DNA from 2 places in the Micromonospora sp. CPCC 206061 genome. Region 1 is predicted to be linked to the other one. Evidence: riboswitches for the same ligand, from Rfam matches in the RefSeq annotation. Region 1 holds a riboswitch; the other holds the start of a gene.
The links. Region 1 has a riboswitch for cobalamin ahead of V6V89_RS15465 (cobaltochelatase subunit CobN). Riboswitches for the same ligand answer to the same signal wherever they lie in the genome.

Region 1 (5,006 bases):
GAACTCGGGGATCGCCACCTGCGTAGCGGTGTCCAAAGGGGACATACCGTCGTCGTTGGCGGACCAGGTCTCGCGGCCGGAAGTGAGGCACAACCCTTGCAGGATCGGCACATCGAGCGCGGCCAGCGCGCCGACGTCCCAGGCCTCGTCGTCGCCGCCCGCGCCCGCCTCGGCCGGGCGGGTGCCGCCAGCCGCGAGCACGGTCACGACGAGCGCGTCCGCCTGACCCAGCGTGGCCAACAGCTCGGACTCCGGCGTTCGCAACGACGCGCAGAACACCGGCAGCGGCCGCGCTCCAGCGTCTTCGATGGCCGTACACAGCGCGTCGACGAACGCTGTGTTGCCCGCCACATGGTGCGCGCGGTAGTAGAGCACGGCCACCACCGGCGCATCACCATCGGCGAGCGGGCGCATGAGGCCCCACGTCGGCGTCGGCACGGGCGGTGCGAAGCCGTGACCGGTCAGCAGGACGGTGTCGGACAGGAAGCGGTGCAACTCGGCGAGGTTGGCCGGACCGCCGTGCGCAAGGTATGCGTGAGCTTCCGCGCACACGCCGCTCGGCACCGTCGACAGCCGCATCAGCTCGGCGTCTGGCGCCTGCTCGCCACCCAGCACGACGACCGGACGCGGACCGGCCAGCAGCGCGTCGAGCCCTTCCTCCCAGGCCCGCCGGCCGCCGAGAATACGCACCACGACCAAGGTGACGCCCTCGACCAGCGCGGGCAGGTCGTCGATCGTGACCCGGGCCGGGTTGGCGAGGCGGTAGTCAGCACGGCTGGCACGCGCGCTGAGCAGATCGGTGTCGGACGTCGACAGCAGCAGGAACACGCGGCACGGCTCCCCTCCGAGATCCTCGTCTCGGTCAGTAGGAACGCGGCGACGGGAGTGTCTGGCTTCCGAGAACCGTGGCTCTCGGTGACAGTGGCGGGACCGCACCGGACTCGCACCGGCTTCCTCCGCTTGTCGCCGCGGGTTGCGCCCGCCAGCTTAGCGGGTCGTATGCTCCGGCCCGTGGTCAGCCCTCTCACACCAAGCCGCGATCGCGCCGACGCGTGCCCCGGCGTGCTCCAGGTGCACGCCGCCGCCGACGGCGGCCTCGCGCGCGTGCGGATACCCGGCGGGTGGCTGACCGGCGCGCAGCTCGCCGCCGTCGCCGCCTGTGGCGGCCTGGAAGTCACCTCCCGAGGTAACCTCCAGGTCCGCGGCCTGGCGCCGGGCGCCGAGACGGCGCTCGCCGCGCGGCTGTCGGAGGTCGGCCTGTTGCCGTCGCACACCCATGAGCGGGTACGCAACATCGTGGCATCACCGCTCACCGGCCGTGACGGGCACGGGGTACTAGACGCGCGTCCGCTGACGACGGCGCTGGACCGGGCCCTGTGCGCGGATCCGGCGCTGGCCGAGCTTCCCGGGCGGTTCTTGTTCGCGCTCGACGACGGGCGCGGTGACGTCGCTGGACTCGGCGCCGACGTCGCGATTCACGGCGCCGCCGTGCTGCTCGCCGGCCGCGACAGCGGCCTGCGCGTGTCGCCAGCTGAGGCCGTGCCGGTGCTGCTGGCCGCCGCGCACGCGTTTCTCGCCGAACGGAGCGACGAGTGGCGACTGTCCGAACTGGACGACGGCCCGGCACGGGTGGCGCGGCGCCTCGGCGGATCGGTGGGTGCGTCGGTGAGCGTCGCCGGCCGCCCGCCGATCGGTGCCGTGCGCCAGGTCGACGGCCACGTCGCGATCGGCGCGGCCGTGCCGCTGGGTCGGCTCACACCGGATCACATCGCTGTCCTGTCCGGACAGTCGTCGGTGTGCGTCACGCCGTGGCGAGGAGTCGTCGTCGCCGACCTGCCGGACGCCGGGCTCTTGGAAAATCTGGCGGCGGTGGGGCTCGCGGTCGAGCGCGGCTCGCCGTGGGCCGGTGTGACCGCCTGCGCCGGGCGACCCGGGTGCGCCCGGTCGCTGGCCGACGTGCGTGCCGACGCGCTGGCCTTCCACGGTGGGCGGCCGGCGCCCTCGCTGCCAGTGCACTGGGCCGGCTGCGAACGCGCCTGCGGCCGCCCCACCGGAGCGCACGAGCTGATACTGGCCACAGAGGACGGATACGAAAGCCGATGACCCTGACAACTGGCGCCCGCCCCCGCTCCCTCGACTCCGGGCCGGCTGCGGGAGGCGGCGCATGACCGGCTACGTCAAGGATGGCGCGGAGATTTACCGTCGTTCGTTCGCCACCATCCGGGCCGAAGCCGACCTTTCGGCGCTACCGGAGGATGTGGCACGGGTCGCGGTCCGGATGATCCACGCGTGCGGGATGGTCGACCTGGTCAAGGATCTGGCCTGGTCACCCGGCGTGGTCGCGGCCGGCCGGGCCGCGCTGCGGGCCGGAGCGCCCATCCTGTGCGACGCCGCGATGGTCGCCGCCGGGGTGACCCGGCGGCGCCTGCCGGCGGACAACGAGGTGGTGTGCACGCTGAGCGACCCGCGCGTGCCCGACCTCGCCGTGCGGCTCGGCACCACGCGCAGCGCGGCGGCACTGGAGTTGTGGCGCGACCGCCTCGCCGGGTCGGTCGTGGCGGTGGGAAACGCGCCGACCGCACTGTTTCGGCTGCTGGAGTTGATGGCCGAAGGAGCCGGTCGCCCGGCGGCGGTGCTGGGCATACCAGTCGGGTTCATCGGGGCGGCGGAGTCCAAAGTGGCGCTGGCGACCAGCGACCTTTCGCACCTGGTGGTGCACGGGCGGCGGGGCGGCAGCGCGATGACGGCGGCGGCGATCAACGCCATCGCGAGCGAGGAGGAGTAGTGGCCGGTCGACTGTGGGGAGTGGGGCTCGGGCCCGGCGACCCGGAACTGGTGACGGTCAAGGCCGCGCGGCTCGTCGCGGACGCCGACGTGGTTGCCTACCACTGCGCGCGCCACGGCCGCAGCATCGCCCGTTCGGTGGCCGCGCCCTACCTGCGGGCTGGCCAGATCGAAGAGGCGCTGGTGTACCCGGTCACCACCGAGACGACCGACCACCCCGGTGGATACCGCGGCGCGATCGAGGAGTTCTACGCCGACTGCGCCGAGCGGCTGGCCGCCCACCTCGACGCCGGCCGGGACGTGGTGGTGCTGTGCGAGGGCGACCCGTTCTTCTACGGTTCGTACCAGCACATGCACAAGCGGCTCGCGCACCGGTACGAGACCGAGGTGGTGCCCGGCGTCACGTCGATGAGCGCCGCGTCGGCGGCACTGGGTCGGCCACTCGTCGAGCGCGACGAGGTGCTGACCGTGCTGCCCGGCACGCTCCCGCCGGAGGTGCTCGCGGAGCGGCTCGCCGGCACCGACTCGGCCGCGATCCTCAAGCTGGGGCGCACGTTTCCGGCCGTACGGGACGCGCTCGACAAGTCTGGACGGCTCGACGAGGCGTGGTACGTCGAGCGTGCCAGCACCGACCGGGAACGGGTCGCACCGCTGTCCGAAGTGGATCCTTCGTCGGTGCCGTACTTCTCGGTCGCCGTGCTGCCCAGCCGGGTGGCGGCGGCGCCGGTCGCTGTCCCGGCTCCCGCCCGATCGCGCGATCGCGGTGAGGTGGTCGTCGTCGGTCTCGGGCCAGCCGGGCGGGAGTGGCTGACACCTGAGGCCCAGGCCGCCCTCGCCGAGGCGGACGATCTGGTCGGCTACGGCCCGTACCTCGACCGCGTCCCCCCGAATCCCCGCCAGAAGCGGCACCCGTCCGACAACCGGGTGGAGGCGGAGCGGGCGGCGTTCGCGCTCGACCTGGCGCGAGGCGGGTCGCGGGTGGCCGTCGTGTCGTCCGGCGACCCGGGTGTCTTCGCCATGGCCAGTGCCGTGCTGGAGGTAGCCGCCGAGCCGCACTTCGAGGCCGTGCCCGTCCGGGTGGTGCCGGGGCTCACAGCAGCGCAGGCGGTGGCTTCCCGCGCGGGCGCGCCGCTGGGCCACGACTACTGCGTACTGTCGCTGTCCGACCGGCTCAAGCCGTGGGACACCATTGTGGACAGGCTCACCGCCGCCGCCCACGCCGACCTCGTCATCGCCATCTACAACCCGGCGTCCCGTACGCGTACGTGGCAGGTGGAGAAGGCGCGCGATCTGCTGCTGGAGCACCGGTCGCCCGACACGCCCGTGGTGGTCGGCCGAGACGTCGGGGGAGCGGCGGAGAGCGTGCGTGTGGTGCGCCTGGCCGACCTCGACCCGTCCAGCATCGACATGCGGTGCCTGCTGATCGTCGGCTCGTCGACGACCCGGCTCGCGCCCGGCGGCGCCGTTTTCACACCCCGGCGTTATCCCTGAGCCAATCCACCGCCTCGCCGACGGTCGCCACCGTGGGGACCCCGTCGGGCGGGGCGGGGCGGTCGACCATCAGCACGGGCAGGCCTAGCTCGCGGGCGGCCGCGAGCTTCGCGGCGGTCAGCGGGCCGCCGCTGTCCTTGGTGACCAGCACGTTGATTCGGTGCTCCCGCATCAGCGCCGTCTCGCCGTCCACGGTGTAGGGCCCGCGATCCAGCACGATCTCGTGCCGTGACGGAAGCGGCGGTGACGGCGGATCGACGGTGCGGATCAGGAACCACCCGCTGTTGCCGGCGAACGCCGCGAGGCTCTGCCGGCCGGTCGTGAGCAGTACCCGGTCGCCGAGCTCCGGCAGCGCGGCGGCGGCCGCATCGACGCTTGGCACCCGGCGCCAGTCGTCGCCCGGCCCGGGGGTCCACCCGGGGCGGTGCAGCGCCAGCAGCGGCAGTTCGAGGTCGGCGGTCGCCTGCCGTGCCGACGCGCTGATCCGGTGGGCGAACGGGTGCGTCGCGTCGACCACCGCGTCGATACGTTCGCAGACCAGCCACGCGGCGAGGCCCTCCGGGCCGCCGAAGCCTCCGATTCGCACCTCGCCCACGGGCAACCGGGGCGCGCTGACCCGGCCCGCCAGCGACGTGACGACATGACCGGCGGGCACGGCCGCTGCCAGCTCCCGCGCCTCGCCTGTGCCGCCCAGGATCAGCAACCGCAGCGTGCCTGATGGTTCGCTCGCT
Region 2 (5,006 bases), on a different contig from region 1:
CCGGGTCTTCAGCTCGCGCAGCTCGAAGATCGAGTCGATCCACTTGAAGCAGAACTCGGCCTTGCGGGCGATCGAGGGAATGTTCTCCACCGCGGCGAACGCCTCGAACCGCTCCTGCTCGTCCGGTACGTACGTGTCGAGCAGGTTCAGGTAGAACTGGACGTGTACCGCCTCTTCGAACAGCTGCCGCGACAGGTAGAGCCGTCCCTCGGGCGAGTTGACGTGCTGGTAGAGGTTGAGCACGAGGTTGTTGGCGACGATGGTGTCGCCGGTGGCGAAGAACGCGACCAGCCGGCTGACCAGGTGCTTCTCCGCGGGGGAGAGCTTCGACAGGTCGGCGAGGTCGGAGTGCAGGTCCACCTCCTCGACCGTCCAGGTGTTCTTGATGGCGTCCTTGAAGCGGTCGAAGAAGTGCGGATACCGCATGGGCCGCAGGGTCAGGTCCATGCCCGGGTCGAGCAGCATCATTGGCACGCCTCGCAGGTCTCGGGGTTCTCCAGGGAGCAGGCCACGTCGTCGGAGACGACTGAGACGTTGGAGCCGTCGGTGACTGCTGCTACCTGGGTGGTGATGGCGACGGTGGCCTGCTGGATCCGGGTCGCCGGTCGCGACCGCAGGTAATAGGTCGTCTTCAGTCCGGCTTTCCAGGCGTACAGGTACATCGATGAGAGCTTGCCGATGGTGGGCGCGCTCAGGAACAGGTTCAGCGACTGCGACTGGTCGATGTACGGCGCGCGGGCGGCGGCCAGGTCGATCAGGGAGCGCTGCGGCAGTTCCCAGGCGGTGCGGAACAGCTCGCGAACGTCGGCGGGCAGGTCCGCGATGCCTTGCACGGACCCCTCGGCCCGCTTGATCTGCTCGCGGATCGGCGCCGTCCACAGCCCGCGCGCCTTCAGCTCGCGTACCAGATAGGTGTTGATCTGAAGGAACTCGCCCGACATGGTCTCGCGCTTGAACAGGTTGGACACCTGCGGCTCGATGCACTCGTAGCAGCCGGCGATGGAGGCGATCGTGGCCGTCGGCGCGATCGCGACCACCAGCGAGTTGCGCAGGCCGGTCGCCGCGATCTTCGATCGCAGCGCCGCCCACCGATCGGTCTGCGACGGTTCGACGCCCCACAGGTCCGGGTGCAGCTCACCCTGGGCGGCGCGGGTTTCCGGGTACGCCGGATGCGTGCCGAACCGCTCGGCCAACTCGGCGGACGTCTCCAGCGCGGACAGGAAGATCTCCTCCTGTACCCGGGTGGACAGCTCCCGGGCGGCGTCCGCGTCGAACGGTAACCGGAGCGTGAAGAACGCGTCCTGCAGGCCCATCAGCCCGAGGCCAACCGGCCGCCACCGCGGGTTCGACGCCGCCGCCTGCGCGGACGGGTAGAAGTTGATGTCGATGACCCGGTCCAGGAAGAGGACCGCGGTGCGCACCGTCGCACGCAGCTTCTTCCAGTCGACTCCGTCGGCGGTGACGTGCGCGCCCAGGTTGATCGAGCCCAGGTTGCACACCGCCGTCTCGTCGTCGCCGTTGACCTCGAGGATCTCGGTGCACAGGTTCGACAGGTGGATGGTGTTGCCCGGGGCGCCGGTCTGGTTGGACAGCCGGTTCGACGCGTCCTTGAACGTCATCCACCCGTTGCCGGTCTGCGCCAGGGTGCGCATCATCCGCCCGTACAGGTCACGGGCCTTGACCGTCTTGACCGCCTTCTTCTCGGCCGCGCGGTAGGCCTCCTCGAACTCCTCGCCGTACAGGTCGGGCAGCTCCGGCGCGTCGCTCGGGTCGATCAGGGACCAGTCGGCGTCGGCCTCGACGCGGCGCATGAACTCGTCCGGGATCCAGTTGGCCAGGTTCAGGTTGTGCGTGCGGCGGGCGTCCTCGCCGGTGTTGTCGCGCAGTTCGAGGAACTCCTCGATGTCCGGGTGCCAGGGTTCGAGATAGACGCAGGCGGCGCCCTTGCGCCGGCCTCCCTGGTTGACCGCGGCCACGCCGGCGTCGAGGGTCTTGAGGAACGGCACGATGCCGTTGGACTTGCCGTTCGTGCCGCGGATCAGCGCGCCCCGGCCGCGGACGCGGGACCAGGAGATGCCGATGCCGCCGGAGAACTTCGACAGCTTCGCGACCTGGTGATAGCGCTCGTAGATCGAGTCGAGCTCGTCGCGCGGCGAGTCGACCAGGAAGCAGGACGACATCTGGGTGTGCCGGGTGCCCGAATTGAACAGCGTCGGCGAGCTGGGCAGGTAGGCCAGGCTGGACATCAGCCGGTAGAAGCCGATCGCCTCGGCCGGCGTCTCGGACAGGCCGCAGGCCACGCGCAGCAACCAGTACTGCGGCGTCTCCACCACCAGCCGGGACCGCGGATGGCGCAGCAGGTACCGGTCGGCGACCGTGCGCAGCCCGAAGTACTCGAACCGCAGGTCCGCGTCGGGATCGACGGCGTCGTCGAGCTTGCGCGCGTTGCGGGCCACGAACTCGGCGGTCTCGTCGCCGATCAGCCCCTGCTGGTGCGCGTGGCGGATCGACTGGCTGAAGCTCGCCACCCCCTGGCCGCGGACCTCCTTGTCCACGAACGCGGCCAGCAGCCGCGCCGCCAGCTTCGAGTACTGCGGCTCCTCACCGATCAGCTCGGCCGCCGTCTGGATCGACAGCCGGTCCAGTTCGGCCGTGGTGGCCCCGTCGTACAGCCCGCTGATGGTCTTGGTCGCGACCCGCAGCGGGTCAACCTCGGCCAGGTCGTCCACCCACCGCTCGACCGCTCTAACGATCTTGTTGACGTCTACCGGTTCGCTGTCGCCGTTGCGCTTGCGGACCCGCATGACTGTCATGTCCCCCTACCCTCCGCTTCTGCCGAGGTCGCCGGTGCGCAGGGGGACGCCCCACCGGCCCGTGGCGCGGACCGGCTGATGGCGTCGGCCGTCCCGCGCGGCCTTCGACCACCGCACGCCCGGTGGCGTGCGGTGCGCTGGCAGGTCTTCGGACTCGCGGGCATGACCACGGATGGTCATCTACTGGCCGTCGCTTCCCAGGCCGGCAAAGGCCCAGTGCTTGGTTGACGGCGGTCGTTCCCACTCACCGCTGCGGGGCAGTCCCGGACTCACACCGGGGTTCCCTCTTGCCTCGACCGTCCTGGCGGGACGGTCGAACCAGCTGCAGGCAACACCATATATGGGTGTCAGCTCAAAATCACAACACCAGATGGTGTGTCGGGTGTGTCGCTCGGCTCGGGAGCGCGCCGTCAGGCGGTTTCGACGACCCGGTTCTCCCAGGCCCAGGCGGCGATCTCGACGCGGTTGCGCAGACCGAGCTTCGTCTGGATGGTCGACACGTGGCTTTTGACCGTACTCAGGGAGATGAACAGTTCGGCGCCGATCTCCAGGTTGGTGCGGCCGCGTGCGATCTCCCGGACGACCTCCATTTCGCGGTCCGACAGCGACGGTAGCGTCCTGTCGGGTTCTCGTCCGGGCCTGGTCAGGTGGCGTAGTAGCCGTACGGTGATCGACGGGGCTCCTGACAGCTGACGGCCGGCGACTCTCCGACGCCGCCTTCAACCAGTGCCTCGACAACGCCCCGAAGACCGGCGCCACCGGCAGGTTCGGTGACACCGCGGTATGCCTCGGCGAACTCGGCCTCCACATCGACGTGGAACACCAGCCCAACCAGCGATTCTGGCCGTTCCAATGGATCGAACTGGGGCTGTATCTCGGGCTTGGCGCACTGCTCGCGGCGGTCGGTCTGTGGCGCATCCAGCGCCGGGTCAGCTAGGGCGACTGCTTTTGTGGTCGAGCGGCGACGAGACGCGGGCGCGTCGCACCGGCTGAAGATCCGTTTTCTCCCGGCGAGCGGCGGGTACAGGCAGGCGCATGAGTAGCAAACGGCATCCAGTCGATCGCGACACCGCCACCGATCAGCGCCGGTCCGGTGCCGACGGGGACGAGGGCCGCGACGAACAGCGCGCCCGAACGGCGGCGCCGGACACCGACGCCGCCGCGCCCTTCAGCGGAAACGAGGACAGGAACCGTGATCGACGGGACGAACCCGGCGACAGGTAACGCCGTCAGCTGGCCTGGGTGCCCGACCGCCGCCAGGCCAGCATCCCGAACGCCAGGCCAGCGAGGCCCGTGATCAGACCGGCTACGCCGGCCGCGGCGTACCAGCCGGAGGCGCCGTCGTCCGAGCTCGTGTCGGCCAGGTCGGCGTTCGCGTTCACGACCGCCGCGCCGGTACCGGCCGGCTGCGCGGCTGCCTTGGTCAGCTTGAGGATCGGCGCGGGGTGCTCCGGCTCCTCCTGCCCCGCCTGGGGCTCCTCGATCCAGCGCACGACCTCGCCGTTGGAGTACGTCTGGAGGGCCTTGAAGGTGATCCGGTCCACTTCGGGCAGCGGGCCGGCGGAGACCTCGAACTCCTGGAACTGACCCGGCTTGACCTCATTGCCAGGGGCCGCCGTCCAAGTGATCTTCGAGACCGCCTCGGTGACCTCGCTGTCGTGGACCTTCAACGGCGTCGCTAGCTTCGTGCGCTCGACCGTGGCGGTCCAGCCGGGTGTCGGCCGGGTCGAGACCGAGGCGATCGCCGTCTGCGTCGGGATCGTCACCTCGACCTTCACCGTCGAGGCGTTGTCGCGCTCGTTCGGCACCCGAAACGCCAGCTTCGCGTAGCCGCCCTGCGTCGCCTCCCGCGGGTTCACCGTCACGTGCGCGGACGCCGGGCCCACGCCAATGCCCAGGCCCGCCACGGCACCGGCCAGCACCGCGACCCCGAGCCCGGCTGCCATCCGTACGCGCATCTGCACTCCTTCACCAACCGCCGGGCTCGCCCGGCGAGAATCCATGGACCGTCCGAGAGGTAGTCGTGGATCATGTCCGGTTGGTTCCCGCGGGATCGGCGTCGACGCCGGACCGCCCGGCACGGCGGCGGCCATCACCATCGAACCGCCGACACCGAGTGCGGTCTGGGCGCCGATCAGCAGGCCCGGCGTCGGCGCGAACGCCGGCCCGGTTAGGCCGTCTCCGGTGTCACCA

Region 2: linked by a shared signal. The riboswitch ahead of V6V89_RS10630 (ribonucleoside-diphosphate reductase subunit alpha) and the one ahead of V6V89_RS15465 (cobaltochelatase subunit CobN) in region 1 are both predicted to bind cobalamin.

Annotation. Positions count from the first base shown of each region.
Region 1 covers NZ_JBAKHX010000018.1:59,332-64,337, reverse strand. The annotation lists gene V6V89_RS15465 (cobaltochelatase subunit CobN) at 1-828, opposite strand, end outside; cobalamin riboswitch at 865-1,002, opposite strand; gene V6V89_RS15460 (precorrin-3B synthase) at 1,012-2,103, shown strand; gene V6V89_RS15455 (precorrin-8X methylmutase) at 2,165-2,785, shown strand; gene V6V89_RS15450 (precorrin-2 C(20)-methyltransferase) at 2,785-4,275, shown strand; gene V6V89_RS15445 (cobalt-precorrin-6A reductase) at 4,253-5,006, opposite strand, start outside.
Region 2 covers NZ_JBAKHX010000010.1:59,268-64,273, reverse strand. The annotation lists gene V6V89_RS10635 (ribonucleotide-diphosphate reductase subunit beta) at 1-468, opposite strand, end outside; gene V6V89_RS10630 (ribonucleoside-diphosphate reductase subunit alpha) at 465-2,813, opposite strand; cobalamin riboswitch at 2,936-3,151, opposite strand; gene V6V89_RS10625 (response regulator transcription factor) at 3,224-3,418, opposite strand; gene V6V89_RS10620 (hypothetical protein) at 3,628-3,750, shown strand; gene V6V89_RS10615 (YcnI family copper-binding membrane protein) at 4,043-4,771, opposite strand; gene V6V89_RS10610 (DeoR/GlpR family DNA-binding transcription regulator) at 4,984-5,006, opposite strand, start outside.